Regions from separate parts of the Viridibacillus sp. NPDC096237 genome, predicted to be linked through region 2. Evidence: riboswitches for the same ligand, from Rfam matches in the RefSeq annotation. Region 2 holds a riboswitch; each other region holds the start of a gene.

Region 1 (11,194 bases), on a different contig from region 2:
CAAATGAGATATCATGTTTAACTGTACCCGAAAACAATTGAGAATCTGGATCTTGGAAGACGATCCCCACTTGCTCCCGTAACTGTAATAAAGCTTTGCGTCCATATGTCATCTGCCGGCCATTAAAATATATTTCACCAGAATTGGGTTGTAATATCCCATTTAAATGTTGAAATAATGTAGATTTACCAGCACCATTGTTACCAAGCAATGCAATTTTTTTGCCCTTTTTAATAGAAAGAGAAAGGTCTTTTAATGCAATAGTGCCGTCTGCATAGCTATGGGTAAGATGTTGTATATCAAAAAATAGCTCATCCATTTAGACTACCTCCAAACGCAAAATAAATGGCTACAATGCTAATAGAAATTAGTACAATGCATAGCCAATTTCGTTTTGAAAATGAGTAATCATCCTCTAATAACTTTATATCATCCATATAACAGCGTGAATTCATAGTTATAGTTAATTCCTTCGAACGTTGAAAAACCTGTAGCAATAATGAAGAAATAAGTAAACCTAATGAATGTAAACTTTGTTTAATAGTTATATAACCAAGTCGGGAATTTTGCGCTTGATGGATTTTTAGTAATGTTTCTAAAAAAACGAAAATGAAGCGATATGTGATTTCTATTAATTCTATTAAAAGGGTAGGAACTCTTAATTTCCGAAATACATGTAATATATCATGTATCGGTGTTGTTAATGTTAAAAAATATAAGCAACTAATACTACCAAGAACAGTATAAAAGAGTTGGATTGCCATTTCTAAACTATGTTTTGTTATAAAAATATGCAATCCAAAAACCCTTGTCGTCCAAAGTGGTGTAGGTATGAAGTTATAATTACCTGTAAATAAAATCAAAATGGTCAGCATACCCGTTAAAAGGAAAAAACCAGGTACTAATAATAACTTGATATAGTATTTAAAAGGAATTTTAGCGCCTAAAATTGTAAAAGCACTCATCACAGTAAATGTGATGAGTGATATCAGAGTGTCTTTCACAGTTAAAGAAAATAACATCAGAAAAAAGGTAAATGCCATTTTCTCAATAGGATGAATATGCTGCCAACGATTCATATAAGCATATTTATCAATAAGGATCATCTTATATTTGACTCTCTTTGTTATTAACATTATTCTTGCGTTTGTGTTTACCTCGTGTTAAACCAATAAAGTAACCGATAAATCCAGCACCAATGGCTGCTTGAAGACAGAATAATAGACTTTCAATTTCCCCACTTGGCGGCTCCCAAATACTTGAGAACCAAGGCTCATATGAAGCATTTATTTCGCCAATAGCTGCTTCAGCTTCACCATCAGCTCCTCCAAATTCCGCTCCCTTTTGAATGAATAGCGGGAAAATAGCAAGAATGACAACGATTGCTATTAGTATTAAATTCTTTTTCATCGCTGTTCAGCTCCTTTCGAGAAGACATGAAGTGCTTTTAGCTCAGAAACATTGTATTTTTTCAAGAATTTCATAATAATAACAGTTAAAATACCTTCAGAAATAGCTAAAGGAACTTGAGTTAAAGCGAAAATACTACTGAATTTCGTGAACGACGCAAAGAATCCACCAACTTCAGAAGGAAATGCAAGTGCTAATTGAATAGAAGTGACAATATAAGTACCAAGATCGCCTAAAGCAGCAGCCAAAAATACTGCAAATGCAAAAGATAATCCAGCTTTAGTTGCCCCTTTATAAATACCGTATGCAATTAGTGGACCAACAACAGCCATAGAAAATGCATTGGCTCCTAAAGTTGTTAAGCCGCCATGTGCTAATAAAAGTGATTGAAATAATAGAACGATAAAACCTACAATACTCATTGCAAATGGTCCAAATAAAACAGTTCCTAAACCAACCCCAGTAGGGTGAGAACAACTACCAGTTACAGATGGGATTTTTAGTGCAGATAATACAAAAGCAAATGCCCCTGATAGACCGAGCATCATTTTTGTATCTGGATTTTCTTTAATTGTTTTACGAATTGAACGAAATCCAATAATCAAAAACGGAATCGTTACCGCCCACCAGAAGATAGCCCATTCAAGAGGTAAGAACCCCTCCATAATGTGCATGGCAAATGCTTGCTTTGGAACAATCATGACAAATACTAAAAAGTAAATCATTTTACAATTAAAGATTGATTTTAGCTTATTCATGTTAATCTCCCTTTTGTGTATGTATTGTTACAGGCGACTTATTAGTTGAAAAATAACACCTCCTATGAAATACCTCTCTGGATAGGGCATAAGCCATTTGTCATAAAAAAGCACCTCTTTCATAGAAAGAAGTGCGTGAAGGAATAGTCATCAGTAAATAAGACTTACTCACTTTCACACCCATCCTCGTAGGTTGAAACATTTCCTCACTTCATGGTAGGTCTCCTGGCTTAGAATCATCATTTCACTACTGCCTTCCCATCATTAGACAGTGACATAACGTAGCAAAACTCCTCAACACAGTGGCGGGACCGCGCCGGATTAACACCGACTTCCCTTTTAAGTTAAACGCTAATTTAACACCATGAAGTTTATTGAATTATTAGATTTCAGAATATAGTGTATCATGAGAATTTTCTTTCTACTAGATTTTTTTTGAAAAACTAAATAAATTAAATTGAAGTAAAAACGTTGCAGAAGCTGTTTTCAACAACAATATTTTGATGAAAATGTTTATTTAATATTATGTCAAGATATTAATTCTTAAAAAATCTATTTGAATCTAACAAAATTTAGTATATGATAAATACAGCTTTAGAATTTACTGAATAATACAATTGAATAACAAATTTAAAAGTGCCAACATGTTTAGAACATAGAGCAAGTTGGATAATAGGGAAATCGGTTCGAATCCGATGCAGCCCCCGCTACTGTAACGCTGATGAAATGATAATCCTCACTGGTGAAATACTGGGAAGAGATCAAAGTAAAGTGACGCGTAAGCCAGGAAACCTGCTTTTATAATTATGAACGATACTTTTCGGAGGGAAAGGTGAAGGCTACAGTAGATGACGCTTATTTATTTTTGTGTGTTGTCTGAATAATCTAGTTTTTAAACCTTAATTCCTTGAATTAAGGTTTTTTTATTTAACAAAATAGTTAACTAGCTGCCAATTTACCCTATTTCCATAGTTTTTTCATAAGAAAAGATGAACACCATTTGGGAGGATCACTATGACAACTTGGAATTTAGAAAGTATGAAAAGCCATTTGCTCATTTGTAACGGCAGTAGCTGTTTAAAAAAGGGCGGTGAAGAAGTTACACTGGCAGTAAGAGATGAGATCTCTAGACTTGGAATTGATGAACAAATACATACAACTCGAACTCGCTGTAATGGTCGTTGTAAAGATGCTTGTGTCGTTATTGCATATCCACAAGGTACTTGGTATAAAGCAGAATCTCCTGAAATTGGTCGTCAAATTGTACGTGACTGTATCGACCAGCAAGTTGCACCACATGTCGTCTATCAAACGATTAATGGCAATATGACGAAAAACCCGATATCAGGAGCGATTAAAGGGATTTCGAAAAATAGATAGATGTTACGAAAAGGAGATGCTTGAATGTCACAACTTGGCAAACTTTATGTAGTTGGTTTTGGTCCAGGGGATTTTAAACATATTACAACAAGGGCAGTAGAAGCACTGCAAGAAAGTGATTTCATTATCGGTTATAAAACCTACGTAGAACTCATTCAAGATTTAATCGATAGTAATACCGCTGTCATCAGTACAGGTATGACTGAAGAAGTATCACGAGCGCAAGAAGCTGTAAGACAAGCTGAAAATGGTAAAAAAGTTGCGGTCATTTCAAGTGGAGACTCTGGTGTTTATGGAATGGCTGGTCTAGTTTATGAAGTGCTAATAGAAAAAGGATGGACTGAGGCAACGGGTGTTGAAATTGAAGTTATTCCTGGTATTTCTGCAATAAATTCATGTGCCTCTTTACTAGGCGCACCAGTTATGCATGATTCATGTACGATCAGTTTAAGTGACCACTTAACACCTTGGGACTTAATTGCAAAACGAGTGGAAGCTGCGGCAATGGCGGATTTTGTAATCGCTCTTTATAATCCACGTAGTGGTCGCCGTACACGCCAAATTGTTGAAACTCAGCGTATTTTACTACAATATCGTTCACCAGAGACACCTGTAGGGCTAGTTAAAAGCGCCTATCGTGATCGCCAAAACATCATCATTACGAATTTAAAAGATATGTTGAATCATGATATTGGTATGTTAACGACAGTTGTCATCGGTAATTCATCAACATTTTTGTATGACAATAAAATGATTACACCCCGTGGTTATCAAAGGAAGTACACATTGAATGCTGAACAACAACCATTAAAACCACATCAACGATTGAAAGAAGAAGCTGAGCCTTGGGCAATGGACCAAGAAACTGGCATTCAGCGAAGTCAAAATATTGATAGCGTACCTGCTTTAGTAAAAGCTCAGCAATTGTCAGTTGTAAAAGTTGAATCAAAACCTACTATTGGCTCTTTTGAAATGGCGTTGGATGCATTATCACGTGTAACTGATCAGCAAGTGGCAACACAGGCTACTTATGTACAACAAGAAATGGAATCTATATTCGAATTAGCAGTCAGCCCCGGTGTTGCGAATAAACGATTTACACCAAAACAAATGATGACTTTAGCAGAAGTAGTTGGAGAAAAAGGGACGATGGAGTATACACCAAATCATAATATTCTATTGAGAATACCAACGACAACTCCAGATATCATCACAGCTAAATTGCGAGATGCAAACTTTATTTTGTCCCCTGTTGGTGATGTTGTAACAATAAAAGCATGTGATTTCTGTGATGGTGAAAAAACAGGCGGTATTCCTTATGCAGAGGAACTTCAAGAGATATTAGGGGGCCTACACATGCCAAAAGAATTTAATATCGGCTTTAATGGATGTGGAATGGCTTGTTACAAAGCCGTGATGGAGGACGTTGGAATCGTCTATAGAAAAGGTAAATTTGATCTTTTCGTAGGTGCGAAACCAGTTGGTAGAACAGCTCATCCAGGGCAACCAGTAGCAGAAGGTATTGATCCTGAAAAGATAGTAGAAGTTGTCAGTAACATCGTTGAAGAATATCGTCAAAATGCGCATCCGAACGAGCGCTTGTTCAAGTACTTCAAACGTGTGAAGCGAATTCAAGGATTTAACTATCAAGATATGTCACCGAAAATTGAAATTGAACCTGCTCCTTGCGGGGATTAAAAATTAGGGGGAATTGTATTTATGCAAGCTATATTATTCGTCGGTCATGGTAGTCGTTTAGCAGAGGGTAATGCTGAGGTTAATAAATTTGTAGAGCAATTAAAGCCAACATTAGATAGTCAATTACTAGTGGAATCTTGTTTTTTAGAATTTGCATCACCAAACATTGCACAGGGGATTGATAACTGTGTCGCTAAAGGTGCTACGGATATCCATGTTATTCCGATTATTTTATTACAAGCAGGACATTCGAAAATTCATATTCCAGCAGCGATTGATGAAGGGAAAGAAAAATATCCTACTGTACAAATTACATATGGTCGTCCACTAGGTGTACATGAATCCATTTTCTCAATATTAAAAGAGCGTTTAACAGAAGCCGGTTTCAATCATGAATCGGAAAATAAAGATACAGCTATTTTATTAATCGCACGTGGTGGTAGTGACCCAGATGCTAATAGCGACTTTTATAAAATTGCTCGTATGCTTTGGGAACAATTAAATGTTCATACAGTAGAATGTGCTTTTATGGGGGTTACTTATCCAACAGTTGAGGAAGGTATTGAAAGATGCCAGCAGCTAGGAGCGAAAAAAGTAATTATGCTTCCTTACTTCCTATTCACGGGTATTTTAATGGAACGTATGGAACAAATGGTCTTAAGCTATCAAACTATGTATCCTGAATTGGATGTAAAACTAGCAGCTTACTTTGGGTACCATCCTGAACTAAAAACAGTTTTAACAGACCGTGTGGAAGAATCGCTTCAAGGTGATGTGAAAATGAACTGTGATACTTGCCAATACCGTATCAATGCAATGGAGTTTGTAGAACATCATCACCATCACGACCATGATCACGACCACCATCATCATCACGATCATGAACACGAACATGCTGGTACTGCGAAATGATTTTGTTTTTAGCAGGTACGAGCGATGCCAGAGCATTGGCGATAGAGTTACAACAAACTGGATACTCAGTTTTAGCAACTGTTGTCACTGAATCAGCTGCAAAAAGTTTAGTTGAAGCAAATATAGAAACGCATATTGGTCGTCTAACAGCGGAAGATATGGCTCAATTTATTCAATCAAAAAATTTACAGGCTGTTGTTGATGCATCTCATCCATTTGCTGAAGAAGCATCAAAAAATGCGCTAGCAGGAGCAAAACTAGCAAATGTTCCATACATTCGATATGAACGTGAAAGTCAGCGATTTGGAGATGAAAAATTAATCCTAGTAAAAGACTATGAAGAGGCAGCGAATTTAGCAGCAAAAAAACGTGGCGTTATTATGCTTACCACGGGCAGTAAAACACTAGGTACATTTACTGAGAAGCTAATAGGTTTAGAGGATACAAGAGTCATTGCCCGTATGTTACCACGTTTAGACAATATGGAAAAATGTGCAGAACTTGGTGTAGAACAAAAGAATATTGTTGCTATTCAAGGACCTTTTTCAAAGGAACTAAATATCGCACTTTATAAGCAATATGGTGTCACTTTAATGATTACAAAAGAAAGTGGAAAAGTCGGTTCAGTCGACGAAAAACTAACAGCAGCTCTTGAATGTGGCATTGAAACAATTATGATTGCAAGACCAAAAGTAGCTTACGAAAATGTTCATTCTACTTTTGATGATGTGATTCAAGCATTACAAACTCAACTTCAACTTTCCCAAATATAGGAGGCAATCCAAATGGATTTCAGAACAGATTTTAAACCTTTAACAGTTGACCCAGATAAAATTTACGAACATAGCTTTGCCACTATTCTAGAAGAATATGGTCCACATGATTTTACAGAAGATGAATGGAAAATTATTCGTCGTATTATTCATGCTTCAGCCGATTTTGATTTAGGTCGCTCAGTAATCATTCATCCAGATGCGATTGAAGCAGGTATTCGAGCAATTCGTTCTGGTAAAGCAGTAATCGCTGATGTGCAAATGATTGAAAGTGGTACTGGACATAAACGTTTCCAAAAACATGGTGGAGATGTATATTGCTATATTTCTGATGATGATGTTTCGAAAGCAGCTAAAGAAGCCGGTGCTACGCGTGCCATTATGTCTATGCAAAAAGCTGCACATTTACATGAAGGTGGAATTTATGCGATAGGTAATGCGCCAACTGCATTACTTGAATTGATTCGATTAATAAAAGAGGGGGTAGTAAAGCCTGATTTAATTATCGGAATGCCTGTTGGTTTTGTATCTGCTGCAGAGTCAAAAGAAGAACTAGCTAAAATAACGGAAGTGCCGTTTATTACAAATCTTGGACGTAAAGGTGGTAGTACTGTAACTGTTGCGGCACTAAATGCTATCTCACTATTAGCAGACCAAGCTTAATGATGCAAAAGAAAGAGAAAAAAGATCCATCGCAAATGCGTCATGGCTATACAACAGGCGCTTGCGCAACAGCCGTAACGAAAGCAGCTTTAACGGCACTTATTACAGGTGAAGCACAAGAAACAGCTACGATCCATTTGCCGGTGGGCCGAGATGCAACATTTACTATCGAAAAAAATGTCTTTGAAGGAGATTCCGTGAGTTGTGAAACGATAAAGGATGCTGGAGATGACCCAGATGCAACGCATAAAGCATTAATCATTTCTACTGTCAGTTGGGGAGAACATCCAGGAATAATTTTAGATGGAGGAGTCGGTGTGGGGAGAGTGACCAAGCCGGGTCTTCCTGTTCCTGTTGGAGAAGCGGCTATCAATCCAGTACCTAGAAAAATGTTAAATTCTACAGTTCAAGAAACGCTAGATGAATTTCAAATTGACCGTGGCGTTAAGGTTGTTATTTCTGTTCCTGATGGAGAAGAAATTGCAAAAAAAACGTTAAACGGAAGATTGGGGATTATCGGAGGTATTTCCATCTTAGGCACTAGAGGAACGGTTGTACCGTTTTCTAGTTCAGCATATATGGCAAGTATTGTGCAGGCGATCAGTGTAGCCGTTGCCATGGGCTGCGATCATGTTGTATTGACAACAGGGGGACGTAGTGAAAAATATGGCATGCAACAATATGAAGGACTTTCGGAAGAAGCTTTCATTGAGATGGGCGATTTTGTCGGTTTTGCACTCAAGCACTGTAAACGACTAGGTATTAAAAGAGTGTCATTAGTAGGGATGATGGGGAAATTTTCGAAAGTGGCCCAAGGTGTTATGATGGTGCATTCAAAAAGTGCAGCTATTAACTTTGAGTTTATGGCAGAACTTGCAAAAGACGTCGGAGCATCAGATAAGCTTGTACAGGAAGTATGCGGTGCGAATACAGCTTCTCAAGTTGGTGAAATGATGATGGAAGCTGGTTACAATCAATTCTTCAATCATTTATGTGAAGCTTGTTGTACATCGTCACTTAATCATGTGCGTGGTGGTCTCATCATGGATACCGCTATTTATTCAATGAAGGGACAATTATTAGGGAGGGCTGATGGCATTGACTCAATCGATTAAACTGATTGGTATCGGTGATAACGGTCAAGAGAGTTTATTACCTCAATATTTATCATGGATTGAAGATAGTGAAGTATTAGTAGGTGGAGAAAGACTTCTTGCATTCTTTCCTCACTATACAGGAGAAAAAATTGTCGTAAAAGGCGGCTTAAAACCGCTAGTAGAACTATTGAAAAATGAAACGCGTAAAACAGTCATCTTAGCATCAGGAGATCCATTGTTTTACGGTCTTGGTGGCTATTTAGCGAGCAAAATAGATATCGAAGTTTATCCGTACTTTAGTTCCATCCAATTAGCTTTTTCAAAAATGGGTGAAAGCTGGCAGGACTCTTATTTAATAAGCGTTCATGGACGTAGTATGAAAGGTTTAGCGCAGAAAATTGATGGTAAATCGAAAATCGCATTGTTAACAGATGCTGATAATAGCCCGAGTAAAATTGCTGAATATTTATTATCTTTTGGTATGAAGGAATATCGTGCGTTTGTTGCAGAAAATATGCAAGGCGAAGATGAAAAATACGGTTGGTATGAATTAGAGGATATGCAAAATCATGAGTTCTCTCCTTTAAATGTTGTCATTCTCAAAAAAGTAGGTAAGAGCCCGAAATGGACTTTAGGTATTGATGATGAAGAATTTTCACAACGTAAACCCGACAAAGGGCTTATTACGAAGAAAGAAATTAGAGTACTAAGCTTATATGCTATGGAATTATCAAGTAATAGCACGGTATGGGATATCGGTACTTGTACAGGTTCAATGGCGATTGAGTCTGCGAAGCTTGCACCAGAAGGAAAAGTATTTGCGATTGAAAAAAATGAAGGTGATCTTGAAAACTGCCTACAAAATCAACGTAAATTCCGAACTGATTTAACAGCAATTCACGGCAAAGCACCAGAAGGTCTTGATACTTTCCCGAATCCAGATGCCATTTTCATTGGTGGTACTGGTGGTAACATGAAGAATCTTCTTCAAGTATGCTGTGAGCGTTTAAACGAAGGTGGAAGAATTGTTTTAAATGCAGCAACCATAGAAAATTTATACCGTGCAAATGAGGCATTTGAAGAATTTGGGTTTGAAACATCTATTATGCACGCTCAAATTTCTAGAAGTAAACCAATCTTAGGTATGAAACGATTTGTGCCATTAAATCCAATTTATATTATTACAGCAAAGCGAAAGGAAGACACCAATGAGTAATTTCGGTACATTATACGGCCTAGGAGTAGGTCCAGGAGATCCTGAACTTATAACAGTTAAAGCATTTCGTGTGATTCAAGAATCACCAGTCATCGCTTATCCGCGAAAACGCAAAGGAAGTAAGAGCTATGCACAACGTATAGTTGATGTATATATTCGTCCGGGTGAAAAAGATATGCTTGGACTTGTTTTTCCAATGACGAAGGATCAAGAGATTCTTGATAGAGAGTGGAACAAAGCAGTTGAACTTGTATACGGAAAATTACAAGAGGGTAAAGACGTTGCTTTTGTGACAGAAGGAGATCCACTACTCTATAGTACATTCATTCACATGATGAAATTGATGCAAGAATTGCACCCAGAAATAGAGATAAAAACGGTTCCTGGTATTTCCTCATTCAATGGGTCAGCTTCACGCTTAGGTATTGCTCTTGCTGATGGGGATGATCATGTTGCTATTATTCCAGCTACTGACGATTATGATGCTATGAAAAAAGCACTTGAAGACCATGATGCTGTTGTGTTTATTAAAGTTGCAAAAGTAATGGATCTAATGATTCAAGTATTAAAAGAGTTAAATCTATATGACAAAGCATCTGTCGTAACAAAAGTTACCTCTGATGAGGAAGTAATTTGGTCAATGGATGAATTAGAAGATGCAGAGCTAGAATATTTAACATTAATGGTGGTGCGTAAATAATGAAAAAAATATACATAGTTGGGGCAGGACCTGGAGATCCAGATCTAATCACAGTAAAAGGGTTAAATATTTTACAAACAGCTGACGTTGTTATGTATACAGATTCACTAGTAAATGATGAACTTATTGCTAAAGCAAAACCAGAAGCAGAAGTAATTAAAACAGCAGGGATGCATTTAGAAGAAATGGTTGGTGTAATTGTGGACCGTGTAAATGCTGGCAAAACAGTAGCACGTATTCATACAGGGGACCCTGCAATGTATGGGGCGACAATGGAGCAACTGGCATTACTGAAAAAAGAAGATATATATGCAGAAGTGATTCCAGGTGTCAGTTCGGTATTCGCTTCAGCTGCAGCAATTGGGGCCGAACTAACGATTCCAGATCTAACGCAAACACTAATTTTAACTCGTGCTGAAGGTCGTACACCTGTACCTGAATTTGAAAAGCTTCGTGATTTAGCGAGTCATCATTGTACAATTGCATTATTTTTAAGTGCTACTTTAACGAAGAAAATCGTTAAAGAGTTACAAACTGCAGGATGGAGCGATGATACGCCAATTGCTGTTATCCAAAGAGCATCATGG
Region 2 (11,194 bases):
TGGCGCAGACATTGGTAACTCACTTTCTAGCCAAGCAATATCTTTTTTCCCCTGCTCTTCTAGCCAGTTTCTTACATAGTCCCTTTTACCATTATAGGCTCCACCGATAAAAACGTGCATCGCTGTCCCTCCTCGAACTCTTTTTTCGTTGACCAGTGTAAAAGATATCGCTCATCATGAGAAACTTGCCATTCCCAAAATGTTTTTTCCTCTGGTGCGAATTGCATTAGCAAAGCTCTAATTGAACCTCCATGCGCAACTATCCTATAAAACGACATATCATTTGGCAAAGATTTTATGGCTTCTATCACACGAAACATGACTTGCGGTAATGTCTCACCATTTGGTGGTGCCAAATCATATGGATTGTCAATCCAATTGCGATATGCTTGTAAAGCTTTTAACTGTTCATAGGTTTTGCATTCAAAATCACCGAAATGACTTTCACGAAAACCACTATTTTCAATGTAAGTAGCATTTGGAAAATAACAAGCAGCTGTTTCCTTACAACGTTTTAAATCACTTCCGAAAACAGTTGTCGCCAATCCATCTATGACCGGCAAATTTTGATTAGGAATAATCGGCTCATCCGTCCAGCCAAGATACTTTTTTTCGACATTACTTTTAGTTTTAGCGTGACGCATTAACTCAATAGTAATAGCGTAATCCATAAAATGGCCTCCATTCCTTCTATAAAGCCGCCAAGTAAATCACCTGAGCTTCCACGAAAATTGCGCACGGTCCAAATTTTATAAAGACCTGACGCAACAACTACAATCACAAATAATATAAGAGATAAGATGATATCCTGACTCCACCAAATTATGAGAGGTAACCCAATAAACATAGATACACATGTCATAACAAGAAATTGTGGTACATATAATTTTTCTTTAAAAAAGTATGCAAGTCCTTTTTCTTTTGAACATTTTGTTTGGATAAAATATAAGGACATTCCCAGCCGTGCTAGAAATGGTACAGCCACGATCCATATTATAGAAAGTCCACCTTTTCCAATCAATTCGGCTAAGAAGAAAATTTTCGTTAGTACTAAAAACACCAAAGACATCGCACCAAAAGCACCTATCCGAGGATCATCTAAAATTTCAAGTCGCTTCTCTGTATCACGATATGAAAAAAAGGCATCTCCCATATCTACCCAACCATCTAAATGCAATCCTCCTGTACAAATGATAAATCCAACAACAAGTAAAAATGCTGTTAGTAATGGACTTATATCCGTCCAATTTTGCAAACTATAAAATACAGTAGCTATGACTGCACCCATACAAGCACCTAACCATGGTAAAAATGAGAACATCCCCGTTATCGTCGGCTTTGTAAGTGGTAATTCCTTTTGTACAGGCACGATGGTGAAAAATTGAAAGGCAAGTAAAATACTGTGAATAATCGTGCGCAAAAGAATATTCCCCTTTCTAAATTGGATTATTTCCAGTGATGTATTTGTCCATATTCCATTTCAATTGCAATAGTTGCTTCTGCTACAAACCATTGATGAATACGACCAAGCCATTGTTGATAAAGTCTAACTTCGTAACTAGTTGAAATGGGCTCATCTAGTACCTCATTAGAGACGACAACAATCGGTACATTTTTTTCACGTAATGCATGAACCGTATTTTGCATCGCTATAAATTTACGTTCGATACATCCCTCTACTTGAAAACAACACACACCAGTTTCATAACCGTCATAAAATTCGTTCGTTAACCATGTAGTCACACAATCCCATAATATCGCGTCACCTTCAGTTATTTTAGAGAGAATCTTGGAAAATTCAGTTGGTTGCTCTATTGTCGTCCACTGTTGTCCAGCTCGATCATTTTGGTGTCTGGTAATTCTTTGCTTCATTTCATCATCAAACGGTACACCTGTTGCAACATAAACAAGTCTTTTTTTAGGCATAGTTGACGCTAAATTTTCCAGGCATTTTTCTGCATATGCACTTTTCCCACTACGCACCCCACCAGTTATAAAGACGAGTTCGCTTGAAACCAATGCGTCATCTCCTCCTCTAATTGATCCATTGCCTTCTGTGTCTTCATACCTACGCGGAACCATGTACCTTCCATACCGATAAAATTCTCTGTATGTCGCAGTACTATGCCTTTCTCAAGCATATAAATAAAGAAATTTTGTGACTGGGCAATATCGGGTAATTGAAAGCTCACATAATTTGTGACACTGTTCGTAACAACACAATGATTTCTTCGCAAAAAGGCTTGGAAACGCGTACGCATTTTTTCAGCATAGTCACAAGCCTGTTGACGGAAAACATCTTCTTCCTTACTTAAACATCGTGCTCCTATTTCTGCTGCTATACCATTAATATGCCAATGAGATGCAAGTTTCCGTATTGCACTCGATATCTCAGGTGCGGCTACCATATAGCCAAGGCGTATACCTGCAATTGCGTACATTTTCGTCATTGAACGGACAATGATCAACTGCGGATTTCCCTTTACTGATTGTATAAAAGATGCACGCTCATCAACAAAATCTATAAAGGCTTCGTCTAAAACAATGCTACAATTAGACTCTTTTGCAAATGCAATTAACTGATGTAACTCTTCTTTTGAAGGTAATACACCAGTTGGATTATTAGGGGTACATAGATATAGTACATCTGCATTTTGCATTGTTTGTTGAAGTTCGTCTAATGGTAACTTCCAATTAACGAGATCTTCACAAATTGCACGCTGTATTTCTACACCATTTTCTTTTAATGTCGCTTCATACTCTGAAAAAGTCGGATGTAAAATAATTGCATTATTTCCCCGGAAATATGTCGCAAGTAATGAGAATATTTCTGCCGCACCATTTCCTAAAACGATGTTTTCTGTAGAAATGTCGTGATATTTAGCAACAGCAGATAGAAATGGCTCACCTTCAGGATCCGGGTAGCTTTGTAATAATTGCAAGTAATCGATCCATTCATTTTTGATAAAATCCGGCGCACCAGATGGATTTACATTTTCACTAAAGTCTAATATATCAGCAGGCGGTTGAATGCCCAGTTGTGTATATAAACGATATGGATTAGCCCCATGATTAGGTAATAACAACGAAAACCCCTCCTAAAATGACCATCAGTAGCCAAAATAATATAGTTACAACTTGCATCTGTTTAATCGAACGTATAATATGCTGTGGTACAAGTTCCATATGGCCCTCACCCATTTTCGCACGATTCGATATAACCCCTTTATAGCTATTCACACCACCAAGCTGAATACCTAATTGATGAGCTGTAGCCGCCTCGAGCCAGCCACTATTTGGACTTGGGTGTTTCTTCGCATCGCTTAGCCACCCTTTCATGCGGTACGTAAATGGTTTTCTACTTTCATTTTTCGTTCCTAGTAAAAGCAGTAAACCTGTGATTCTACTTGGCACATAATTTAACACGTCATCCGTATGTGCAGCGACATATCCAAAATCGGCGAAGCGCTCATTTTTGTAAGCGACCATTGAATCAAGCGTATTAACCGCCTTATACATCCATAGACCAGTTCCACCAAATAAAAACGCCCAAAAGAGAGGTGCTGTTACACCATCACTCGTATTTTCAGATACTGTTTCTACTACACCTCTCGTTACTTCCGGTACGGATAAATGCTCCGTATCACGCCCTACAATCCAAGATAATTTCACACGTGCTTCCTGTAATTCACCTGATACGAGGGGATTGTATACTTCAAGTGCTGCTTGTTTTAGACTTTTCCCTGCTAAACCTACAGCTATTAATATCGATTCTACAAAAATACCTAGAATAATATTGAGAGAATATGCAGTATAAATTATCGCGAATGTAACTGCTGTTGTTAATCCAACAACGATTAAGACAAGAATAAAACCTTTTGATTTACGATGTTTACCATTATTTAAACATTCTGTTAGTTTAGCAATCAAATTACCAATCCATCGAACAGGGTGTGGCATTTTGGGAGGGTCACCTATTAACCAATCTAAGGTAATTCCAATAGTACAAGCAATAATATGTGCTAACATTTTATAACCATCCCTTGGCACGTTTGTATTCTTGTAGTGCTGTAACTGTCGTTTCATAAACCCCATGACCAATCAGCTTGCCAATATCTGTGATAGGGCCAGCGTATTCCATGAACGTACCATTTTGTGTCGCGGCAATTAATAGGCTATCAGTTGATGTACCTGTTGCAATCGTATGTGATATTGGATCCATGATTTCCTCTTGCTGCATTGCTTTTACCTTTGCTTCAGTAGCTGTTATCATTGCTTGCATAAAGGACTCTTCCGTTAATTTCCCGTTAATGATGACCCAAGTATTGATCGTTCCTATATACGGTTTACTTACTCTTTCATGCGCCTTTGAAACATCCACTGCATTTCCAACACCGGCGGTCACAGCAACAATAATACTTCCAATAGAGCTTGAAAACTCGCGAATAACTACATACTTAGTTGCAACTGCCGTCATCATGGCCACTGTATTAGAAGGCATAAAATTATGTTGTTCTAGATAACTTTTTAACTCCTCATGGGCATCTGCACACATATAACTCAAATCGACTGCACGATTGACAAAAGATTGGAACCAACCAAAACCTGCATTATGAACAGCTGAGGATACGGTTTTTAAAGGAAATTCCGTACGAAGTTCAACAAATTCATCTCTTACTTTGAATTGTTCTTTAGTTACTACATATGATTCACGTTCATCAATAGCGGTTGGCATTAATGTAACTTGTGGCTTTGGCAATTCTGGATGCGGATAGCTTGAAACGCGTGTATTATATACTTCTAAAATTTGTTGTTCTTTCAACACTTCATGTGGTTCACCAATAGCCTTAACATGCCCATTCTCCATTAACAACAGCTGATCACAATATAGTGAAGCTAAATTCATATCATGAAAAACAGAGATAACTGTTAAGCCATTTTGTACTGCTTCAAGACGAATCATATCTAGTAGTTGGCGTTGATGTGCAATATCTAAATGATTCGTTGGTTCGTCTAAAAGTAAGATACCGGCTTGCTGAGCAAGTGCTTGGGCTACAAATGTACGTTGTTGCTCCCCACCTGATAAAAACTCGAGATTTGTATGTTCATAGTAATCCACACCGGTTTGATTCATAGCTTTTTTCACTGCGTGTTCATCTTGTTCTGACCATGTTGAAAACCAACTATTTTGATGTGGATAGCGACCTAAAGCTATCGTCTCACGTACTGTATGTGAAAAGGAATGGGCATGAAGCTGAGGTAATACAGCCATTTTGCGCGCAAATTCCTTCGGTGAGAAGTTTTTAATGTTTTGTTCCTCGATAAGTACTTGACCGGTTGTTGAAGGCAAGATACCACTAATCACTTTTAATAACGTGGATTTACCACTACCATTAGGTCCTAATACACCAAGAATTTCACCCTTCTTCACGGTAAACGAAACGTCTTGTACTATTGGCCTGGTAGCATCATAGCCTCCAGTAACATTTTCTACAGTAAGCATAATTACGCACCCTTCGTTCTTCTTTGTCGGAAAAAGATATATGAAAATACTGGCGCTCCAATAAATGCAGTAATAACACCAATTGGTAACTCTGTTGGTGCAATAATCGTTCGGGCAAATAAATCACAAACAATTAGTAAAGATGCTCCATTTAAAAACGATAACGGTAACAAGTGTCGGTGATCTGCACCAAATAAAAGACGTGTCATATGTGGTACAACAAGTCCTACAAAGCCAATTGTGCCAGACACTGCTACTGCAGCACCTGTTAACATAGATCCACCAATTAGTATAAGCATTTTACTTTTCTTCACATCAACACCAAGATACTTCGCACGTTCTTCTCCAAATAACATAGCATTTAATTCACGACGGTTTAGCCATAATAAAAATGAGCCGATGAGTACAAATGGCCACACCATTTTGACATATGGCCACCCACGCATTGAAACGCTCCCCATAAGCCAGCCAATGATTTGGCGTAACTCATCTCCTGTTAAAGCGATTAATAAAGAAATAACCGAACCCAAAAATGAACTAACGATTATACCTGTTAAAATCAGTGTTTCCATCTTCAACGTACGATCGACTAAACGTGCAAAAGCCATTACACCCATCATCGCCAATATGGCCCCTAGCATGCTGAAGACTGGTAATGTATATATACCTAAAATAGGGGTCGAAATGCCGAAAAAGAGCGTCACCACAGCACCTACTGAGGCACCGGATGACACTCCTAACGTATACGGATCGGCGAGTGGATTTTTCAGCAATCCTTGGAAAGCCGCACCAGCGATTGCTAGTGAAGCACCTACTAATCCTGCAAGCACAACACGCGGCATTCGTATTTTCCACAAAATATTCGTCGCTGTTGGATCCGCTGCCGTGTTCCATAACGTACTAATTGGTACTTTAACAGAACCAATTGATACACCTAACCAAATACTAACGATTAAAATCACAAAGGCTATGGTGTATCCTATAATGGTTTTCTTCACTCAAAAGCCTCTGGATATACTGCTTTTGCAATGACCTCTAATCCTTCAGCAAGACGAGGACCTGTACGGCTTGTTAAGTTCGCATCAACTTGAACAACTTCATCATTTTTAACAGCTGTGATACTATCGAATCCTTGGCGTTTTTTCACTTTCTCGACAATATTTTTTAGGTTGTATTTCACAATAATTGTATCTGGATTACGTTTCACAATTTCTTCAGGGTCAATTTGGAACCAACCTGTTTGATCTGCTGTGACGTTTTTAATATTAGCTAGATCAAACAATTCTTGCATAAATGTATCTTTACCTGCAGTGTAAATATTAGGTTCATCTGATGTTTCGACGAATGCTGATTTTTGTTTTACATCTTTCACTTTTGCTTGTACTTCTTTTACTTTTGCTTTCATATCATCAGTAATCTTCTTAGCCTCATCCGCTTTACCAGTAATGTGGCCAATTTGTTCAATTGTTGAATATGTTTCATCAAAATTCTTAGCGTTTTTTACAACGAAAACTTTTAAACCAGCATCACGTAATTGTTGAAGACCTGCTTCAGAAGTACCTAAAAGTGTTTCGTGTGCAAAAACAACTTCTGGATTTAAGCTAATAATTTTCTCGGCGTTAAATTCCATCTCACCGATTTTTTCTTTTTTCGTTGCCGCTTTAGGATAATCATCATTATCCGATACAGCAGTAATTTCTTTTTCTAATCCTAACGCGAAAAGAATTTCTGTGTTACTTGGTACCAAAGTAATAATGCTCTTTGGTGCTTCTGTAAATTTCACATCATTGCCAAGTGCATCAGTCTCTGTTAATGGATACCCTGCTACCTGTTGCTCTGTCGCTGGCTCACTATTTTCCTTTTTCTTTGTATCCTCCGTTTGGCCACAGCCTACTAACACGCCTAGTGCTAAAACGAACACTAAACAAAATTGCCATATTCTCTTCATTTACTTTTCCTCCTTTTTCATAAAAAAAATCCCTCGTTTTACGACGAGAGATACGATGACAGTGGATATATACATAGCAGTACTGATACTGCACTTTTACTGACACCATTTCTATCCGCGTAGTTCTAATTGGTAGTCTCCATGTTGGTAGGTCTCCTGGCTCGTGATCACAGCTTACCGCGCCTTCCCAAAGCGCTAGGCTTCAGTGACAGATTACGACTTGCTCACACTTACAGTGGCGGGACCGCGTCGGATTTCCACCGACTTCCCTTTTCTCTTTACATAATCTAAGTAAAGAACCAGCATGTATCACAATATACAATTTTTTATTACATCGTGTTCAATTATACAGAAAATTAAATACTTGTCCAAGTTGTTTCAAATAGGGGTGGTAGAATTATGAGAACTACCTACTTGAAGTTTTCTATTATTTTCGTTTTTATTATTTATTTTAAAAGTAAAAATGAATTGAATGATTTTAGCTATTTTATCCTTAATTTGAGCAATTTCATTTCATTTTTCTCCTTAATCTGTCTTTATTTAATCAAAAAGACTATTCTTCACTGAAATAGTGAGGAATAGTCTAATTTGTAAGCGTCCATTAAACCCTACAGCAATTTCTGCAGAAGAAGATAGATGGGGCTCCTTCAGTAATTACATTTTTTCAGGTGCTGATACGCCAATTAGTTTTAGTGCATTGGCGATTGTTGTACGAACTGCTGTGATTAGAGCTAAACGAGCTGCTGAGCGCTCTTTGTTGTCAGCATCTAATACTTTTTCAGCATTGTAGAAGCTGTGGAAAGTTGCTGCTAGTTCTTGAATGTAGTTAGTAATACGGTGTGGTGTACGATTCTTTGCAGCATCCGCAACAACTTGTGGGAAGTCCCCTACTTTTTTCAAGACATCAATTTCTTTCTCTGCATTAAGAAGATTTAAATGTTCTTCAGAAGCAGCTAAACCTTGTTCTTTTGCTTGGCGTAAAATTGAAGAAATACGAGCATGTGCATATTGTGCATAGTATACAGGGTTTTCGTTTGATTGCTTAACAGCTAAGTCAAGGTCAAAGTCCATATGAGAATCACCAGCACGCATTGCAAAGTTGTAACGAACTGCGTCTAAACCTACTTCTTCAACAAGCTCACGTAAAGTAACCGCGTTACCTGTACGTTTACTCATTTTCACTTTTTCGCCGTCTTTCATTAAGTTCACCATTTGGATGATCTCAACTTCTAACGTATCTCGATCATACCCAAGTGCTTCGATTGCAGCTTTCATACGCGGGATATAACCATGGTGGTCAGCTCCCCAGATGTTGATTAGCTTAGTAAAACCACGTTGGATTTTATCTTCATGGTACGAAATATCAGGTGTTAAATATGTGTATGAGCCATCATTCTTTATAAGTACTCGATCTTTGTCATCACCAAATGTAGTAGAGCGGAACCAAGTAGCGCCTTCTTCTTCAAATACATGACCATTTGCACGTAATTTTTCTAGAGCAGTTTCAACTTTACCTGATTTATAAAGTGATGTCTCAGAATACCAAACGTCAAAGTCTACACGGAAGTTTGCTAAATCATTTTGTAATTTACCAAGTTCCAATTTCAAACCATGTTCACGGAAAAATTCAAAGCGGTCTTCATCTGGTTTACTTAGGATAGAGTCACCAAACTCAGTAGCTAGTTTACCTGCGATATCAATAATATCTTGTCCATGATAACCATCTTCAGGCATAGTAGCTTCTAAGCCTAAAGATTGTTTGTAGCGCGCTTCTAAAGATGCTGCTAAGTTATTGATTTGATTCCCCGCATCATTGATGTAGTATTCACGTGAGACATCATATCCTGCAAAATCTAAAACGTTACATAGTGAATCTCCTACAGATGCTCCTCGTGCATGTCCTAAATGAAGGTCACCAGTTGGGTTAGCTGATACAAATTCCACTTGTACTTTTTCATTGGCACCAGCCTGTGAACGCCCATATTCTGTACCTTGTGCTAAAACAGTTGTGATAACTTCTGCTAGGTAGTCTTTACGTAGCACAATATTCATAAAACCAGGACCTGCGATGTCGATTTTCTCGATAGCAGTACCTGTTGTATCAAGATTTTCAATAATGGCTTCAGCGATCGTACGAGGTGGCTTTTTCGCTAATTTTGTAAGTTGCATAGCAATATTAGTTGCATAATCGCCATTCGCCTTATCCTTTGGTGTTTCTAAGTGTACGTTCAGTGTTGATGTATCTTCTAAAAGACCTGCTTTAGTTACTGCTGCAAGAAGCGCTTCTTTAATCGCATGTTGCACTTGTTCTACTGCGTTCATTATTTTCCCTCCGAGTAATTAATTTCTAAAGTATAATCGCCTACTGATTGTCCACCAACGATTAGATCATAGTTTAAATAGAATCGTCCGCTCATTTTACTTTCATGCGGTTCGAATTGCATCTCCTTCGTATACGTCACGATTGGTAATGCACCGTATTCACTATCATAATGACCGTTTTGTTCATGATTAAGTAAAAATGGCATACGCATTTTCACATCACCATTTCGTAGAATAACGGCCTCATTATTACCGAATTTTAAAGTTGAACGAATATGTTTATCTTCTTGAACTTCTTCATATTGTAAGTACGTTTGGTCCCTTTTTTGAACTATCGTACCTTCTGACCAAAGCTCATAAGTTTCAGCTTCTCCTTCAGATTGTCGAATTGTCGTTTTTAACTTTAATTTTACGGGTGCTTTAAGTTCACTAGTCATACTTATGGGCCTCCGTTTCATTCTTAATATAACCTTCTTATTATAGGTTAGATTCGCTTGTTTTTTCAAGGTGCAAGTAAATTTTGGAGGTATCTTTAAAACTTAACGATACAACTAACTTTTGTCGTTTTCTAGGGGAAACGCAATTTTTTTCATTTTCCTTGCAAAATTGAATGTTATAATGGAGGGATAAAATGGTAGGAGAGAATCTAAATGCTGCTCGAATTAGTCATTAATTTTTCGATATTATTTACTTTTGTTATCTTTTCATATTGGTTATACGAGTCATTACAACCTTATCAAGCTAGCTTCTCTGAGCTACAGCCATGGATTGTCGGGCTTGTAGCTGGACTTACAGGTTTACTTTTGATGGGTACGGCTGTACATTACCAAAATAATATTATTAGTGATGGTCGTTTTGTTAGTATCTTACTCAGTGGATTAATAGGAGGGCCTATTGCTATTGCAATTTCCTCTCTCATCATTGGGATTTTCCGAATTTATGTGTTTGGTCTGTCAGAGACTTCTATTCTTTCAGGATTAAATATATTAACAATTGGTTGTGTTATCACATTAATTTCAATAAAAAAACCAATTACTTTCCGCAATGTGAATTTCTATTTTACTTATATCGTAGTCCAAGTTTGCATTATCTTCTTTATTCTTTCAGATACTTGGACACATGGCTTACAAAATGTAATTGAAACTGCATTGTTTTATTTTATCTCATTTTACATAACTTTACTTGTGTTGAAATCAATTCGAAATCAATTTGATCGTATGCGTGAAACTGAAAAAATGGCAGAAACAGATTATTTAACTGGGCTACCAAATAACCGGCGTTTCCAGCAAATAATAGATGATTTACTCTCTAATAATGATCCTTTTTCATTAATATTAATTGATATTGACTCTTTTAAAAAAGTTAATAAAACGTATGGTCATCCTGTTGGCGATGAAATCTTACAACAAATTGGTACTCAA
Region 3 (11,194 bases), on a different contig from region 2:
ATAGTTGACTTCTGATCAGGATACTTTTCATTAATTTCTTTTGTTATTTTTTCGACTTCTTTACTAATTGTTACAGCATTTGATTGGCTATCTTTAGTAATATTTATTTGAAGACTTTCTTTTCCATTAAAACGACTAATGAAATTGTCATTCTTTGCTACGTCAACTTTTGCTATCTCTCCAAGCGTGACAGATGGAGTGACCTTTAACGCTTTTAGCTTTTTAATACTTGTTAAATCTCCGATAACCTTAATATTACTTGTCTTTCCATCAACTACCTTTTCACCGACAGTCAATGCTGTATTTTGACCATTAAGAACGCTCATTACATCTTGAATAGAAACTTGCTTTTGAGCCAATTTGTCATTATCTACTTTAACTGAAAGAATAGATTCTGAAATTCCAAATGTCTGCACACTCGAAACGCCTTTAATATCTTTATATTGAGGCTCTAATTCTTTCTTAGCAAAGTCCAGATTTTCAGCTGTTAATCTGTCCTTAAAAGTCACGGCTATAGATGAGATAGGAATCATTGAGGTATTAAGCTGTATAACAGTCGGCTTTGCTATATTTTTAGGTAACGCTACATTACCTAATGCTTCTTGAACATCAACTTTTGCTTGTTTCATATCAGATCCCGATTCAAAGAATAAATCTATCTTTGAGAAGCCATCCCCAGTTACAGAACTCACAGATTTCTTTCCTTTTAATCCTGTAACAGCTCTTTCAATCGGATCTGTAACATCCTTTTCCATTGTTTTTGAATCAGTGCCCTGTCCCATTGTGATAATCGTAACTTGTGGATTATCTGCAGAAGGTAAAAATTCCATCGGTAGTTTAAAATAACTAACTACCCCTACCAATAAAATAAAAATCGTTACTAATGAAACGGCAGCCTTGTTCTTAAATGCCCACTTCGTAAAAACTTCCACCCAAAAATCACCTCTAATTGTAAAATTATGAAAAATAACCATCTATAATACTAACATATTTTACTATTTGGAGTATATAAAAAATTATAGCTAAGTATTAAATTTACCTAATCTTAATAAACAACAAAGGGCTTCAATCGAACCATTACTTAGTTGTTAATAAAATGTTAGAAGTACACCTTAACATTTTCGGATAAGCACCTAATTGCAAAAGCACCTCACCATTAGTATCTATACGTAGATTAATGTAAAAAATTCGGGATAGTTATTAAAAATTCTTTTTTTATTTATGCATACGAATGCAGTCCGGCAATGACTAGATTGACAAATACTTGGTTGAAAATAATCGTACCAAAGCCAATAATGGATAACCAAGCTGTTTTTTCTCCTTCCCAGCCCTTACTTAAACGTAAGTGTAGGAATGCTGCGTAAAATAAGAATGTGATTAGAGCCCATACTTCTTTTGGGTCCCATCCCCAGAATCGGCTCCACGCCATTTGTGCCCAAATCATCGCAAAAACAAGTCCGCCTAATGTAAATAACGGGAAGCCAATGACAATTGATCTATAAGATATTTCGTCCATTGTTGGGGCATTGACTCGATTCGTTAGCGGCTTTAACAATGAAATAATCCTACGTCTTGTGATTAATCGAATGAGTAGATAAATCAGACTTCCCACTAGGAACGACCAAATGAGCGTATTTAATTTCATCGCATTTAAAAAACTAGACACTTCGAGAAAACCATTCTCCCCTGCCGTCTGGGTAATCTTCTTATCCTCAGTCATTTCAACTACTACCGATTTTTTTGGCACAGTAATAGCTGGCATCTTGTATTCATATACTTCCAGTTTCTCATCTTGATTTGTGAATTGAATATTCTTTTCGTATCCTGCTATATTAAATGCAGTTGTAGTGGCGATAAATCCGCAAACGACTACTAAGAAATACATAACCATTTCTAAATAGAACGTTCTTTTACTTCTTTCCTCAGTATTAATAACTTTTAATAAATAGATTACACTAGTCACAAAAGAAATCGATAATACTGCACTTGAGAATGCAACGGTAATGACATGGATTGTTAGCCATTTACTTTGAAGTGCTGGAATCAATGGCGTTACTTCCTTCGAAAATGCATTAGCATAACCAAGAATCAATAAAGAAATGGGTAATGCAAAAAGACCAATGACGCTTTGGTGATAAATATAGTACATAATCAAAAATGCTGCGACTAGCATAATACCAAAGAAAGTCATAAACTCATACATATTCCCAACTGGAGCGTGTCCAATTGCATACCATCTCAAAACAAAATATGTAACTTGTAAAATAAAGCCGATCCATGTCATGGATAAACCAATAATAGAAAATATCGTTTTATTTGACTTAACCGATAAACCTAAAGGTATAATCGCTATTAAATATGTTAGAAATGAGATATACAAAGCGGTACTACTAGTTTCAATTAATGATTGCATTGCTATTTAACCCCTCCAAATTATTTGAATATTTGCTGCCAATAGTCCGACATACGCCGCACAAAGAACAACATGAATAATTATCCTATATAAGCACACTTTTTACAGTATATACTAACGAAAAAGACTGACAATTTTATGTCAGTCTTTAAAAATCTATTTTTGAGAGTATATAAATCACTTTATAATCTCTATACAAGGGCTTATTTTTAAATCGAATACTATTATTTACAAATCTATTTCTCAAATTTTTCGGGATATAACCCTTCAGCAACTGTTTTTAAGGCAAGCGGCGCACGAATACCTTCTGCTCCTGCTGAAAGCGGAAGCACAATGAATTTCTTGTTTTTAATAGCAGGTAAATCTGCTAATTCTTTTTTATTTAGTAAGAACTTTTTCTTTTGTTCTACTGTAATATCACCATAATCGATGATGATAATAGCTTCAGGATTACGATTAACTATTTCTTCCCAGCTTACTTCAGGCCATCCACCTTTAGTATCATTAAAAATATTGTTACCACCAGCCATTGTAACTAAGTTAACTAGATAGTTATCTTTTGCTGCTGCCATAGGAACTTCTTCTCCACTATCATATACTAATACATTTAAAGGCTCTTCAACTTGCCCAACTTTCGCAATTGTTTCTTCAATATCTTGTTTTATTTGGTTAATGAGTTCGGTTGCTCTGTTTTCTACATGAAAAATACGCCCAATGTTTTCAATATCTTTATACATATCTTCAAGTGTGGGCGTAGTCGACATACTAGATGATTCTTGGATATATATATTAACACCTATTTTTTGTAACTCTTCAACAGTTCCTAATGATTGTTCTGTAAATGCACTTCTCCAGCCTGCATAAGCAAAGTCAGGCTCTACTCCAAAGAACACTTCTTTGGATGGGTATTCCTTCGCAAGCACTGGAATGTTCTCATAAGCTTTCTTAAACTCTGGTAGAATTTCGTCGTCTAAATAAGCTGTGCCTACCATTGAATCTTGTAATCCTAAAGCAAGCATAATTTCAGTTGCATGCTGATTAAGCGTAACCGCACGTTTTGGGGCTTCTGTATAGGTAAAGTTATGATCCATATTCGTGATAACTAATTCCTTACTTTCACTTACATTCTTCTGTTTGATATCTTCCCTCTTAGAAGGTTTCTCCGAATTACTACACGCAGACAACATTATTATTACTAGTAAACTAAAAATGATCCATAATTTTCTATACCTAGTCATATTATTCTCCTCAAATCTATGTGTTTTTAAATATGGGTTAAAAAAATGATATGTGTTTTATGTGTGATAGGATGAATCATTATTTCTGTTTCAACACCAAACACTTCTCGAATTAGCACAGTCGTTAATACGGTTTCAGGAGTTCCTGAACTGACAACCTTTCCATTTTGGATAACATATAAATAATCACAAAACATAGCTGCTAAGTTTAAATCGTGTATGGCGGCTAATATGGTAACATCCAGTTTTTTAACGAGGTCCAACAATTGAAGTTGGTGATGTATGTCTAAATGATTGGTTGGCTCATCCAAAACAATCATGTTTGCTTCTTGAGCAAGAGCCCTTGCAATAAGAACTCGCTGCTTCTCTCCTCCTGATAAGCTCATGAAACTTCTTTCTTTCAATCTATTCATTCCAACACGTCTTAAAGAGGCTTCGACAATCATACGGTCTTCTTGCGTATCAGTCTGAAAGAGCCGCTTATGAGGATGACGCCCCATCCAAACCATTTCTTGTACGCTAAAATCGAAGGTCAAAGAAGTTTCTTGACTAACAACTGATATTTCTTTCGCTGTTTGTTTTGGTGAAAGTTCGTATAAATTTTGTTCATCTAAATGAACTAATCCGGAATCGGGTTTTAATATTCGACAAGCTGTTTTTAAGAGAGTTGATTTCCCACTGCCATTCGGTCCAATAAGCCCTACAAATTGCTTCGCTTTAATTTGAATGGAAATATCCTCGATTATCGTTGTATCTTGTATTGAATAAGCAACATCCTTTAAAGTTAATCTCATTTAGTTCTACCTCCAAACGAATATGAGCTTCGACGTAAAAGCCAGATAAAGAATGGCCCACCGCATAATGCAGTGACAACTCCTATCGGAAGCTCTTGAGGAGCAAGTAACATTCGAGCACATACATCAGACCAAATGACAAGAATCATTCCTATTAAAACACTGAATGGTAATACTCGTTTATGATCTGTTCCAATGAGTAAACGTACAAAATGGGGAACAACCAATCCAATAAATCCTATAGAACCACTTACAGCTACAACAGTCCCAGTAAGAAGTGACGACACAATTATTAGTATTTTTCGAAAAGAGTCAATATTCACACCAAGTGTTGCAGCTGCTTCTTCTCCCATTAATAAAATATTTAATGAGCGGGCATTGAACAGCAGATAAATTGTACCAACAAACACGACAACTGTTGGAATCATTATGTACTCCCATTTGGCTCCAGCTAAACTACCCATCATCCAAAACATTGCACCTCGAATTCCTGATTCTTTTGGAGCGAGCGTAACAATGAAATTCGTTACAGCCGACATAATCATCGAAATAGCCACACCTGCTAGTAAGAGTCTAGTCGTTTCAATTCTCCCGCCTACTTGAGCTAATAAATAAACGGCTACCATTGCGATAATAGCACCAGTAAATGCACCTAAAGATAGCGCATATTGACCAAAAACTGGTAGCGCCCCAAATAAGATAACGAGCGTTGCCGCAACTGATGAACCAGAAGATATGCCAAGAATATAAGGATCCGCAAGTGGATTCCGTACTAAAGCTTGAATAACTACACCAACTACAGATAATCCAGCGCCTACAATAGCACCAAGTAAGACTCGAGGTAAACGAATGTCCCAAATAATTCTTTCTTGTGCTTGGGTCCATTTTATATCTATGTAATCACCGAAAATAGGAAGGTGAGATAGAGCGATTTTCCAAACAGTTATAGGTGACATCTTAACTGGTCCTAGAGTCAGGGCAAATGTAACAGATAATACAAGGGCACAAAAGAGCAGAAGCAACAACAATAGAAAGCGACGCTTTGCTTTTCTCTCATTCAACTGCTCGTCCGTAATATTATCTTTATTTCCTTTTTTCAACGAGTGAACTGGCAATACTTGTTTCAATAAAAAAATCCTCCTCCAAAGAAAATACAAAAAAGCCCTATCTTGTGACAAAGAACAGGGCTACGAGTATCGTTTTAAGACATAGCAAAAGTACAATAAATTAGTCTTTTAATCTCTCGAACACCGCTCCTCTCAGCGAAGGTAATTTGGTGGAACACACTAGGTAGGTCTCCTGGCTTTCCATATCATCATTTTCTTTCGTCTTCCCTGATTGATACAATCAAGTGACATCATGAAAGAGAACTCCTTGGTTACAGTGGCGCGACCACTCGGGATTTACACCCGATTCCCTGTTACCCTTTGCTTACACAAAGGCACCCAGTGGCATAATTATTAAATTTGAACTCAAATATTATGGTAGTATAGTTAGAATATTTTTACAAGTGAAATATTATTCTGTTTTTTTAACGTATTAAATTGTATATAAAAGTATTTGAGTGAATATCTATTAAATACATAGGAGGAGAATAGTACATCTAATAGAATTATATAAATTCTAGCTAATCTGAAGAAATATTCAAATAACTAAAAGTCTGGTCATAATAAGAACTACTTTCAATTTCATCAAACGTATAAAGTAAATCATATTGAGGAGAAAAGGGGTACGAATTACTTATGAATGGACTAATAGTAATTATTATTGTTCCTAACAACAATCGCTTACTCAGACAACTGAAGAAGACTAGGTGGGAAAGATAGCTTACTTTCTACGAAATAATAATGTATATAATAGCGACAATTGCAATTCTTCTTTATGGATTTAGTTTTTTTCTGCATTTACTTGGTACAACGGATTAAAGAAACTCAATACAATTAGTGAGAGAATACAATGCTTACTCTTTAAGTACATATTTCAGTAAAACGATTAACAAGCTAAACAGGCGTTTATCCATTTATCTATGAATGTATAAACGCCTTCTCATTATTCGGTTTGATGGTTTTCTATTTTTACCTCGATAGGTAATTTAAGTGCTTGAGTATTTTTAGTAAAAAAGAGGTTTACTCCATTATCTATTTGAATAAAATCTTGAATTCTTACTTTCTTGTTTATTTTTATAGATTCATCTGAAAGTGATATCCCCCATATGATACTCTCACCATTTTCTAATTCATGATATATCCACTCTATTGGGTCACCCTCGTGGTCCTTCCACTTCCAAACTTCATAATTCATACTTCCGTTATAATGAAGTACTCCATCTTCAAAGTAAAAGATACTAATTGTTTTGAGTTGTGAATCCGAATAAAAAAAAGTCTTCCCATTTTTGTTTTTCAGAGATTGGATTAGCTCACCGCTTTCTATCTTCGTATCAAGTGCTTCAGAAATTTTTTGTGCATAGTAGGTATTATCAAAATTAATAGTTGGTTTTATTGATAATGTTGGTAATAACAGGATGATAATTAGCAAAAAAAGAAGAATAATCGTTTTCTTAATCATAATTTTATATCACCTCTTTACACTTCTAATAATGCACGGGTTTAAGAATTTAATAAAATGAATGCTATGTTTAAATTTATCTAAATAAAGCACAACTTATGCATTGTCATTGATAAATTTTCAATAGAAAACATCAACATTTTCTCATCATAAAATAAAAGATGAGTGACCAGAGCCACTCATCTTTCTATTTCCATATTAAATATAATAATTATTTATCTAAAACTTCCCTATCATCCGCTTTGCATTTAATAAATATTTAACTGAAAACTTACTTATTCAACCGTCCAATTGATAAGTAATCCTGCGTGTGCCAAGCCGCCGCCGAAGCCGTATAATAATACCTTATCTCCGTACTTCACTTTGCCTTCACGTACGCCCTGATCTAATGACAATGGTATTGTTGCAGCTGATGTATTACCGTAATCTACTAGGCTATATAATGTTTGTTCAATTGAAAAACCACTTTTTTCGCATATTGACTCAATCATTCTTAAATTTGCACTATGAGGGATAAACCAATCTACATCTTTTAATTCCAATGACGCGTTTTGCATAACCGTTTTCATCCCTTTTGGAACAGTTGTAACAGCCCATTTATAGACCGCTCTACCATTCTGAACAAACTTACCATTATCCACAATTTCTTCACCATTCATCTTGTTCGATAAATTTGAACAATATAAGCTTTTGCCACCTTCACCTTGTGAACCAATATGAGAAGAAATGAAACTTGGTTGATGTTCATCATATTCTAAGAGTACTGCTCCAGCACCATCTCCAAAAAGGATACAAGTTGCTCTATCTGTATAATCCGTAATTCTAGATAAAGTCTCAGATCCGACGACAAGGATTTTCTTATTTAAACCTGATGTGATCATCCCATTTGCTACATATAATCCGTACGTAAAGCCTGAACAAGCAGTGTTTAGATCAAAAGCACCTGTATTCTTAATACCTAGTTTTGCTTGTAGTGTAGAAGCTACACTTGGTGTTTTAAAATCTGGCGTCATTGTACAAACAATAATCAAATCTACATCATCGACAGATTTATCGTATCGCTCCATTAAATTTAGAACAGCCTGATATGCTAAATCACTTGTAAACTCATCTTCTCGCGCCATTCTTCGTTCTTTTATTCCAGTACGTTGAACTATCCATTCATCATTTGTTTCAACAAGTTCTTCTAATTCTGTATTAGTTAATGTTCGCTCTGGCACATACGAACCGATTGCTGTTATACGCGCTTTTGAATTAAACATAAAAAACCTCCAAAATATTTATCCTTTTTATATTAACACTTATTTATAGCACCTGGTACTAAATAGTATTAAAAAATACACATTTTATGTTTTAACTTAATTGTTAGAGTGAGCTCATTATTAATATTAGAATGTGCTTGATTTGTAATAAGACGAATCAGTGTATAATGAATTGATAATCATTGATTTAAAATTTCGAATTCATCGATTATGAAAAAACAAATCAAATGGAATGAAGGTGAAAATCGTGAAACTATCAGTTATTAATACTTTTACAGACCAAGAGTTTAGTGGGAATCCAGCAGCTGTTTGTTATTTATGTGAAGAAAAAGAAAGTATCTGGATGCAGAAAGTGGCAAAAGAGATTAATCTACCGACTACAGCTTTTATTCATTTTTCAAATAATAAATATCATTTGCGTTGGTTCACACCTTCCACTGAGATACCAATTTGCGGTCATGGAACACTTGCAAGTTCTTATTTCTTATGGAAAAAAGGAATTGTTGATCCAAAGCAGAGTATCATCTTTCAAACAAAAAGTGGGGTTCTTAAAGCGCATTTAAGAGATGGGTGGGTTCAATTAAAGTTCCCTACTATTCATGAAAGGAAAGTGACGGCTCCAGATTTGTTACTCAAAGCTTTAGATGTTAAACCTGTTTATATTGGTAAAAGTAAACTCGACTATTTAGTTGAAGTAGAATCAGAAGAAATTGTAAGAAATCTAAAGCCCAATATTAATTTAATTGCACAACTACCAGTTAGAGGTGTCATCGTTACTAGTAAATCTAATACTGAAGAATTTGATTTTATATCCCGTTTCTTTTCCCCAGCCCAAGGGATAAATGAGGATTATGTAAATGGTTCATCCCATTGTTGTTTGGGGCCATATTGGATGAACAAATTAGATAAGGCTGATTTAATAGCTTATCAAGCTTCAGATAGAAATGGCATTTTAAAAGTCAGTGTATTGGATAATGATGTTTTACTATCAGGTAAAGCAGTAACCATTTTTGAAGGTAAACTAACAATTTAATAACTGGTTTATCTACAATTTAAAACTAAATAAAGTTACTAAATGTAGCCGATGCTAAAGAAAGTATCGGCTTTATCTATAAGATAAATGTTGCTTTTATAGTTTTCTATTTCGTTTGGTTTAGGAGCTCCCTCAATGAATACTGCTTAAACCAGAAGCAAAATGCTCCCTTTACTCTTCTATAGGTAACGTATTTTTAATTACTTCACTATAACGCGTGCTTATTTCTTTTAAATCTTTTTTTCCAATTTCTAATACGTATTTAATTTTAATCTTGTCATACTCTGCTTTTGTTTTGGTCTTTTTTAATTTTGTAACATTACTTTCACCTTTTTGAAAAGTGAAAATTGTAGAATTCTCTCTATACATCATGTCCGCTGTTTCAACAATTACTTGATTACTCTCCATCGCCTTACCTTTATAAAAATCAACATTTTCTACATCAAATGATTCATCTGAAATGATCTCTTGTTTTGCTGTTTTTTCATTCACACAACCAGCAAATGTGAAAGAGGATAAAGCCAAAATTAAAATTGATATTTTCTTTACCATTATTGTCTCCTTCCCTGCTACATGTATGAGTCACATACACAAATTTGGCATTAGTCGATAATAGAAATGTGTATATTTTTTCACACTGGTAATGTGTTAACCTCATAACTACTTAGGTTCACAATAGCTATTTCCTATGGATAAATAATGAAGTTTCTCTTACTATCCAAATATTTTTGTATCCGAGATTTGAAAGCTCTAAATTCGTATATACTAGTATTGCCGTTATATATGTATATTGCCCATTATTTGCCTTAATTAAAATGGAAATAAATACTATAATGAGTAAGCATGTGAAAATTTTTTTGCTATGAAAGAGGATTTATTTAAATCATTATGAAATTTTTAAAGCTAATAGAGGCAAGTGATTTGAAAGGTTGTTATTGACAATTATTAACATTAGTTTAAAGTAGATTATATAGGCAAAACAATTGATTGGGGTGAAAAAATGCTAGGGTTACCTAAAGGTGAAGTTTTTTTAACTCCTTGGTCACAAAATTGGGATAAAGAATTTTTATTAGAGAAAGAGAAGATACAAAAGAAAATTAGTAAGTATATTGTTGATGTTCATCACATTGGAAGTACAGCGATAAAGTATTTAAGTGCCAAACCGATTATAGATATCGCAGTTGAGGTTAAAGAATTTAGCGATGGTGAATGCTGTGCCTCGCTTTTAGATAGCCTTGGGTACTCTTACAAAGGAACAAATATTTTACCTGAAAGGCATTATTTTAGTAAAGGTGAACCCCGAACTCATCAAATTCATATGTACCAAAGTGGAAATAAGTATTTAATCGAACAGTTGAAATTTAGAGATTATTTAAGAAGTAATGATGAAACACGAGTTGAATATGAACGGCTTAAATTAAAATTATCAAAAATAAATAAAAATGATAAACACAAATATGCAGATAAAAAAACTGATTTTGTTAAATCTATCTTAGAAAAGTTTTAAATATTATTCTCCAACAATCGGGTGCTTTAACTATAGAAAAGAAGCAGAAAGAGGATTTCCTTGCGAAGTCCTCTCTTTTTTTACTTGTAGTGGTAACCATCTTTAATAAAATAGCCAATTGTTATTACACCTTTATATGAACACTTTCAAATATCTTACAATGACTTTTACTAATAACTCATATTAAGTTGACTGTCGTTTCTCTGCTTCTAATAAAAACTCTTCAACATTCTTCTCAATACACTTACCAAAATGGACTGCTTCTATTATCACAATTTGCCTCTGGTACACCAATGGCGCGGTATTATGTTAGTAGAGTTACTAACGATTTTCTGCTTTTGTATGGCTTAATAATTAAATTTGATAATTAATACTCTCATTG

Evidence for each region. Region 2 has a riboswitch for cobalamin ahead of ACQKMD_RS03390 (ABC transporter substrate-binding protein). Riboswitches for the same ligand answer to the same signal wherever they lie in the genome.
Region 1: another riboswitch for cobalamin. It lies ahead of ACQKMD_RS13930 ((2Fe-2S) ferredoxin domain-containing protein); the one in region 2 lies ahead of ACQKMD_RS03390 (ABC transporter substrate-binding protein).
Region 3: another riboswitch for cobalamin. It lies ahead of ACQKMD_RS07570 (FecCD family ABC transporter permease); the one in region 2 lies ahead of ACQKMD_RS03390 (ABC transporter substrate-binding protein).

Annotation. Positions count from the first base shown of each region.
Region 1 covers NZ_JBNNTI010000024.1:50,764-61,957, reverse strand. Annotated here, with positions in the region: gene ACQKMD_RS13950 (energy-coupling factor ABC transporter ATP-binding protein) at 1-319, opposite strand, end outside; gene cbiQ (cobalt ECF transporter T component CbiQ) at 312-1,106, opposite strand; gene ACQKMD_RS13940 (energy-coupling factor ABC transporter substrate-binding protein) at 1,108-1,410, opposite strand; gene ACQKMD_RS13935 (energy-coupling factor ABC transporter permease) at 1,407-2,168, opposite strand; cobalamin riboswitch at 2,367-2,550, opposite strand; cobalamin riboswitch at 2,786-2,982, shown strand; gene ACQKMD_RS13930 ((2Fe-2S) ferredoxin domain-containing protein) at 3,183-3,548, shown strand; gene cobJ (precorrin-3B C(17)-methyltransferase) at 3,573-5,246, shown strand; gene ACQKMD_RS13920 (sirohydrochlorin chelatase) at 5,268-6,158, shown strand; gene cobK (precorrin-6A reductase) at 6,155-6,931, shown strand; gene ACQKMD_RS13910 (precorrin-8X methylmutase) at 6,944-7,594, shown strand; gene ACQKMD_RS13905 (cobalt-precorrin-5B (C(1))-methyltransferase) at 7,597-8,709, shown strand; gene cbiE (precorrin-6y C5,15-methyltransferase (decarboxylating) subunit CbiE) at 8,687-9,907, shown strand; gene cobI (precorrin-2 C(20)-methyltransferase) at 9,900-10,607, shown strand; gene cobM (precorrin-4 C(11)-methyltransferase) at 10,607-11,194, shown strand, end outside.
Region 2 covers NZ_JBNNTI010000002.1:102,949-114,142, forward strand. Annotated here, with positions in the region: gene ACQKMD_RS03350 (bifunctional adenosylcobinamide kinase/adenosylcobinamide-phosphate guanylyltransferase) at 1-120, opposite strand, end outside; gene ACQKMD_RS03355 (histidine phosphatase family protein) at 72-671, opposite strand; gene cobS (adenosylcobinamide-GDP ribazoletransferase) at 644-1,420, opposite strand; gene ACQKMD_RS03365 (bifunctional adenosylcobinamide kinase/adenosylcobinamide-phosphate guanylyltransferase) at 1,447-2,019, opposite strand; gene ACQKMD_RS03370 (pyridoxal phosphate-dependent aminotransferase) at 1,992-3,086, opposite strand; gene cbiB (adenosylcobinamide-phosphate synthase CbiB) at 3,073-4,029, opposite strand; gene ACQKMD_RS03380 (adenosylcobinamide amidohydrolase) at 4,031-5,503, opposite strand; gene ACQKMD_RS03385 (FecCD family ABC transporter permease) at 5,506-6,501, opposite strand; gene ACQKMD_RS03390 (ABC transporter substrate-binding protein) at 6,498-7,451, opposite strand; cobalamin riboswitch at 7,581-7,770, opposite strand; gene argS (arginine--tRNA ligase) at 8,106-9,773, opposite strand; gene ACQKMD_RS03400 (DUF1934 domain-containing protein) at 9,773-10,210, opposite strand; gene ACQKMD_RS03405 (diguanylate cyclase) at 10,424-11,194, shown strand, end outside.
Region 3 covers NZ_JBNNTI010000009.1:23,604-34,797, reverse strand. Annotated here, with positions in the region: gene ACQKMD_RS07590 (efflux RND transporter permease subunit) at 1-932, opposite strand, end outside; gene ccsB (c-type cytochrome biogenesis protein CcsB) at 1,220-2,413, opposite strand; gene ACQKMD_RS07580 (ABC transporter substrate-binding protein) at 2,650-3,651, opposite strand; gene ACQKMD_RS07575 (ABC transporter ATP-binding protein) at 3,678-4,445, opposite strand; gene ACQKMD_RS07570 (FecCD family ABC transporter permease) at 4,442-5,521, opposite strand; cobalamin riboswitch at 5,718-5,909, opposite strand; gene ACQKMD_RS07565 (hypothetical protein) at 6,495-7,010, opposite strand; gene ACQKMD_RS07560 (ketoacyl-ACP synthase III) at 7,286-8,272, opposite strand; gene ACQKMD_RS07555 (PhzF family phenazine biosynthesis protein) at 8,520-9,305, shown strand; gene ACQKMD_RS07550 (hypothetical protein) at 9,477-9,857, opposite strand; gene ACQKMD_RS07545 (GrpB family protein) at 10,306-10,812, shown strand.